Regions from separate parts of the Stenotrophomonas sp. TWI819 genome, predicted to be linked through region 2. Evidence: riboswitches for the same ligand, from Rfam matches in the RefSeq annotation. Region 2 holds a riboswitch; the other holds the start of a gene.
The links. Region 2 has a riboswitch for thiamine pyrophosphate ahead of ABE463_RS00885 (TonB-dependent siderophore receptor). Riboswitches for the same ligand answer to the same signal wherever they lie in the genome.

Region 1 (3,413 bases), on a different contig from region 2:
ACGGGGCGGGTGGGTTGTCGGGACCATGAGCGCCATGGATGGCGCGACATGAGCCTCCATGGACGGATTCACGGCGTGTCCCGCCAACCCACCCGTCCCCGCCCGCCCACCCATAGCCCCGGAACCGGGCCGCACGAAGCGACCAACCCGACCACCCTAAGGCGCTCGAGCCGCCTCATCGCGCGTCTCTTCCTGCGCCGCGATCTCCCGCTCGATCCACTCATCCATCAACCGCCGCGCGCGCTGCGCACGGCGGCGCTGCAACGCATGCTCCATATCCAGCACCCGGTACAACGACCACATCACCGCCAGCATCAACAACGCAAACGGCAACGCCGCGATCGTGATCATCCCCTGCAGCGCATTGAGTCCACCGGCCAACAACAGCACGCCCGCGATCAACGCAATCGCCACGCCCCACACCATCCGGCGCGCCAGCGGCGGATCACCGGACTCCTCCGTCGACATCGTCGCCAGCACCAGCACCGCCGAATCGGCCGAGGTCACGAAGAAGATCATCAACAGCACCAGCGCGATCACCGACAGCACCGTCGGCATCGGCAGGCTGTCGAACATCGTGAACAACACCGTCTCGTAGCCATTGCCCAGCGCCTGGGCCAGATCCACGTGGCCGAAGATCTGCGACCACAGCGCCGTGCCGCCGAATACCGAGAACCACAGGAAGCCCAGCACGCTCGGCGCGATCACCACGCCCAGCACGAACTCGCGGATGCTGCGCCCGCGCGAGACGCGCGCGATGAACGAGCCCACGAACGGCGCCCACGCGATCCACCACGCCCAGTAGAAGATCGTCCAGTCTGCCACCCACGTGCTGCCTGAGAACGGGGACATCCGCAGGCTCATCGTCACCAGTGAATTGAGGTACGAGCCGATCGTGGTGGTGAACGTATCGAAGATGAAACCGGTCGGCCCCAGTACGAGGATCAGCGCGAGCAGCAACGCCGCCAGACCGAGATTGAAATTCGACAGCCACTTGATGCCGCGGTGCACGCCACTGGTGGTGGAGGCCATATACAGCACGAATGCCACCGCGATGATGGTCAGCTGCACCGGCACCGAGGCCTGGATGCCAAACACGCGCTCAAGGCCGGCCGCGATCTGGATCGTGCCGAAGCCCAGCGTCGTGGCCACACCGATCGCCGTGGCGACCACGGCGGCGACGTTGACCACCGTGCCCATCCAGCCACGGTGATGCGCGCCGATGATCGGCTGCAGCAGATCGCTGATCAGCCCGCGCCCGTTGCGGTTGAACTGGAACCAGGCCATCGCCAGGCCGATCAGCGCATAGATCGCCCACGGATGCAGGCCCCAATGGAAGAACGCGTAGCGCATCGATGCGCGCGCCGCCTCCATGCTCTGCGGTGCCAGTCCTTCCGGTGGCTTCACGAAGTGCGAGATCGGTTCGGCCGCGCCCCAGAACACCAGGCCGATGCCCATGCCGGCGGCGAACAACATCGACATCCAGCTCGCATTGGAAAAATCAGGCTCGGCATCCTCGCCGCCGATGCGCAGCGAACCGAAGCGGCCGAAGGCCAGGTACATCAGGAACGACAGCGTGATGAACACCACCAGCAGATACAGCCAGCCGGTACTGCGGATGATGGTGGACAGGCCGCTCTGGACGACCTCGTTGAAGGGGCCCGGCGCGAGGCCGGCGATCAGCACCAGCAGTGCGACCAGTGCGATGGAAATGCGGAACACCATGCAGGCGTGTCTCCGATCAGTTGGGGGCGAGCCGAGGCTTGCAATCTCCAGCGGCACAACGGCAACGACTGGGGCGGATCAAGCCGGTCGAGGCCGGTCAGTACGGACGTCACTGGCGTCGAGCAGAGCGCGGTGTGCGCACGATCGGGAAGCTACCCCCCTGACCGCACCGCATACCGCGCTGCAGCATGGTAGTGCATGGGGTGTCGGTGCTCTGTTCACATGCAAAGGCCGATCACGTCAGTGTGGGGCGTGGTCGTGCGCCCGTGGGCGTCGCTTTGTGCTCTAATTCGCCCCGAAGCGGGGGTACCGCGGCCCAGTGGCCAAGGTTGAGACAGTCCCTTCGAACCTGATCCGGTTGATACCGGCGTAGGGAAGCTTCGCATCTGCAGATGCATTGCGCCGTAGGGCCACCGCGCCCGGAGACCGCCCGCAATCCGTCCGTCGAGCGCCGCCGTTTCGTCCCTCCCATGCGAATCCCTCGCATAGAACCGCACAGTCCCTGTGCGGGGATTGAACCTAGGACGATGCCTCGATGAACGCACAGCTCTCCGCCCTGCAGCAACAGGCCCAGCAACTCTCCGAATCGGTCACCCGGCCGATTCCCGGCTCGCACAAGATCCACGTGCAGGGCTCGCGCCCCGATCTGCAGGTGCCGATGCGCGAGATCACCCTGACCCGCACGCCCACCTTGTTCGGTGGCGAAGAGAACGCGCCGGTCACGGTGTACGACACCTCCGGCCCGTACACCGATCCGGCTGTCGCCATCGACCTCTCCGCCGGTCTGCCTGCGCTGCGCGCCGCCTGGGTAGCCGAGCGCGGCGATACCGAGGTGCTGGAAGGCCTGAGCTCGGCATTCGGCCGTTCGCGTCAGACCGATGCACGGCTCGATGCGGTGCGCTTCCCCGCGCGGTTGCAGCCACGCCGTGCGCGGGCAGGCGCCAACGTCACCCAGATGCACTACGCACGCCGCGGCATCATCACGCCGGAAATGGAGTTCGTGGCGATCCGCGAGAACCAGCGGCTCGATGCGATCCGCGACGCCGCACTGCTGAAGCAGCATCCCGGCGAGTCCTTCGGTGCCTCGATCCCCAGGATCATCACCCCCGAGTTCGTCCGCGATGAAATCGCGCGTGGCCGTGCCGTGCTGCCCAACAACATCAACCACCCGGAAAGCGAGCCGATGATCATCGGCCGCAACTTCCTGACCAAGATCAACGCCAACATCGGCAACAGCGCGGTGTCCTCGGGCATTGCCGAGGAGGTGGAAAAGCTCGTCTGGGCGATCCGCTGGGGCGGCGATACCGTGATGGATCTGTCCACCGGCAAGCACATCCATGAAACGCGCGAATGGATTCTGCGTAATTCGCCGGTGGCAATCGGGACCGTGCCGATCTACCAGGCGCTGGAGAAGGTTGATGGCCGTGCCGAGGAACTGAACTGGGCGATCTTCCGCGACACGCTGATCGAGCAGGCCGAGCAGGGCGTGGACTACTTCACCATCCACGCCGGGGTCCTGCTGCGTTACGTGCCGCTGACCGCCAAGCGCGTGACCGGCATCGTCTCGCGCGGTGGCTCGATCATGGCCAAGTGGTGCCTGGCCCATCACAAGGAGAACTTCCTCTACACGCACTTCGAGGACATCTGCGAGATCATGAAGGCCTACGACGTGACCTTCTCGCTGGGCG
Region 2 (3,413 bases):
GATGGCCTGGCGGATCTGCGCCTGCGCGATGCCGGGCCGTTGCTCGGCGTGTTCGCTCAGCGCAGCGAATACCCGCGCTGGGTGCTCGGGATGCTGGATTCCGGGGAAGTGCAGGCCAGTGGGCAGTTGCGTTGGCGCAGCGGCCAACTGATCGTAGAGGACCTGAAGGCCGAGAACGAACGTCTGTCCTTGCAGGCGCGGCTGGATCTTCGTCATGCGCAGCGTCGCGGTGATCTGTATATACGCTGGGGCGTGCTGGGGGCCGGCATCGAGCTGCAAGGCGAGCAGCGCAAATGGCACCTTGCCGGCGCCCGCGACTGGTATGCCGAGCAACCGCGACTGCTGCCGGCCAAGCCGGCCGCCGCGAAGCAGGGCAACAGCACGCCCTGAGGGAGTAGACGGCTCCCCTCGGTGGGCCCGGCTTGGTATCCTCGCCGCGCCCACTGTCTGGTGACAGCGTGCCTTTTCGCCGTCATCGACCCGTTATCCCATGAGCAACAGCACCCACCGCGTCCAAGGCCTCAACAACGATGAGGTGGCCGCCGATTGGCCCGCCATCACCGACCGCGAGATCACTTGGCTGCGTGAGCGGTTTCCGCAGCTGGGCGAAGCGAGCCAGGTGCTGTGGCACAGCCCGCGGCCGATGTCTGCCGCCGCGATTGTCCAGAGCGAACGGGGCAGGGTGTTCGTCAAGCGCCACCATGGCAGCGTCCGCAGCGCAGCCGGCCTGACCGAAGAGCACCGTCTGCTCCAGCACCTGGCTGCCCAGGGCGTGCCGGTGGTCGAGGTGCTGCAGGACCGCGACGGTGCAACGGCGGTCGAACACGAGGGCTGGACCTACGAGCTGCATACCGTGGGCCGCGGCCAGGACATTTATCGCGACGCGCCGTCCTGGACGTTGCTGACCGATACCGCGCAGGCGCGCGAGGCGGGCCGGATGCTGGCGCGACTGCACCGCGCGTCAGCCAGCTATCACGCACCCCAGCGCAGCACCCACCTGCTGGTCGCGCGCGATGATCTGCTCCGCGCTGTCGATCCGGTTGCCGCTATTCACGCCGGGCTGGGTGATCGCCCTGGATTGGCGGCCTACCTTGCGCGACAGGACTGGCAGGCCGATCTGCAGCGGGCGGTGCTGCCCTGGCACGCCGGGCTGGCTCAGCGCCTGCAGGCCGAGCCTCGCCTGTGGGCGCACAACGACTGGCATGTGTCCAATCTGCTCTGGCGTCAGGACGGCGATACGTACGTCGTCGAGACCGTGCTCGATGTTGGCCTTGCCTCACCGACCAGTGCCTTGTTCGACCTGGCCACCGCCATTGAACGCAACGCGGTGGCCTGGCTGGCGCTGGAGCGCGGCGAGGCGGCCGTGCGCGTGGATATCGCGCTGGCCCTGCTGGCCGGCTACCGCGAGATCGTGCCGCTGTCTGCCGAGCGCGTGCACCTGCTGGCCGATCTGCTGCCTGTCGTCCAGCTCGACTTCGCACTGTCGGAAGTGGAGTATTTCGAGGCCGTGACCCACTCGCCGGCCAATGCCGACGTGGCCTACCACACCTTCCTGCTCGGGCATGCTGACTGGTTCAGCACCCCGGCAGGGCAGGGCCTGCTGAAGGCGCTGCACGCCGCCGCCTGAGGGCAGGCTCGCAAATCCGTACGGTTTGTAGTGAAATAGTCACAGAAGCGGGGGTGCCTGGCGAAACCAGGCTGAGAGAGTCCCTTGGAACCTGATCCGGTTTGCACCGGCGTAGGGAGCTTTGAGCAGCAGGCATACCGCCGTGATGGGTCGGTGCGCGTGCGTGCCTTCGCTTCGTCTCCCCCAGCTGATGACGAATCGAATGAACCTTTGCTTCCGCCCCACGCTGTTGTCCGCCGCCCTCTGCGCCGCGCTGCCTCTTCATGCCAACGATCTCGCGGACGCGCCCGAGCGCTCGCCGACCGAGCTCGCCGCCGTGCGCGTGCAGGCGCATCAGCCGGCAGCTACCACCACGCAGACCAGCAGTTTCGGCGCGGGTGACTGGAAGAGCACCCCGGCCTCGGTGAACGTCCTGGATCGCGATCTGCTGGACAGCCGCCAGGTGCGTACGTTGTCCGAACTGGCCAGTAACGATGCCTCGCTGGGCGACAGCTACGCGCCGGTCGGTTACTACCAGAACATCGCGATCCGCGGCTTCCCGCTGGATACCGGTACCGGCTACCGTTTCAATGGGCTGTCCATCACGGGCGAGCAGCGCCTGGCGCTGGAGAACATCCAGTCGGTGGAGATCCTCAAGGGTGAGGCGGGGCTCGCCGCGGGCGTGATGGCACCGGGTGGGATCATCAACTACGTGGGCAAGCGCCCGGCCGAGGTGCGCAATGTCACCCTCGGCACGGATTCGGAAGGCTCACGCTACACCGCGGTGGATCTCGGCCACTGGCTGTCGCCGCGTTTTGGCGTGCGTTTCAATGCCGCCTGGGAAGACAGCGATTCCTACATCGATCACGCCGACGGGCGCCGCAACTTCTATTCGCTGGCCACCGACTGGCTGATCGGCGAGCGCGGCAAGCTGGAGGTGGATGCCAACTACCAAACCAGCGCGCAGCGCTCGGCCTCGGGCTATCAGCTGCTGGGCGCCACCGAGCTGCCGCGCGGCGTGGACCGCAAGCACATGCTGGGCTACCAGGCCTGGCAGCGGCCGGTCGGCATCGACAGCACCAACCTCACTGCATTGCACACCTACGACTTCAGCCCGACGTGGCAATCGCGAGTATCGGCCAGCTACAGCCGCTCGGTGATCGACGACAACGTCGCCTTCGCCTACGGCTGCTACTACGCCGCCGGCTGTGCCGATGGCAGCGTGCCGGGCAACTACTTCGCGCCCAACGGCGACTACGACATCTACGATTACCGCAGCCCGGATGACACCCGCCGCAACCTCGAATTCCGTGGCGAACTGCGCGGCAGGTTCGCCACCGGCGATGTCCGGCACGAGCTGAGCGTGGGTGCGGACCGTTTCGAGCGCACCGTGGACAAGCGCCGCAACGTCAACGAGTACGTGGGCACCGCCAACATCCACGATGCACAGGTGCCGCAGTTCGAACCGTCACCGCTGATGCCGGGCGCCTCCGCGCGGCGTCTGGACAGCGCGCAGACCGCGGTGTTCGCACTGGACCGCATGAGCTTCGGCGACTGGCAGTGGCTGGCCGGTGGCCGCTTTGTCCGCCTGGACGAGCGCGCCTATGACAAGCGCGGCAACCCCGAGCGCCACAGCCGCCTGTCGCGCTTCCTGCCGCAGACCGCGCTGGTCTGGAAGGCCACCGATGAGCTCAATGCCTACGTCAGCTACGTGCGGGGCATCTCGCTCGGTCAGGAAGCCCCGTTCTGGACCTCCAACGAAGGCACGTTCCTGCCCGCGGTGCTGTCGCGCCAGACCGAAGTAGGC

Region 1: linked by a shared signal. The riboswitch ahead of thiC (phosphomethylpyrimidine synthase ThiC) and the one ahead of ABE463_RS00885 (TonB-dependent siderophore receptor) in region 2 are both predicted to bind thiamine pyrophosphate.

What each region holds. Positions count from the first base shown of each region.
Region 1 covers NZ_JBDJKY010000010.1:64,934-68,346, reverse strand. Annotated here, with positions in the region: gene ABE463_RS14300 (BCCT family transporter) at 157-1,725, opposite strand; TPP riboswitch at 2,018-2,119, shown strand; gene thiC (phosphomethylpyrimidine synthase ThiC) at 2,261-3,413, shown strand, end outside.
Region 2 covers NZ_JBDJKY010000001.1:182,552-185,964, forward strand. Annotated here, with positions in the region: gene ABE463_RS00875 (hypothetical protein) at 1-390, shown strand, start outside; gene ABE463_RS00880 (phosphotransferase) at 491-1,627, shown strand; TPP riboswitch at 1,667-1,762, shown strand; gene ABE463_RS00885 (TonB-dependent siderophore receptor) at 1,830-3,413, shown strand, end outside.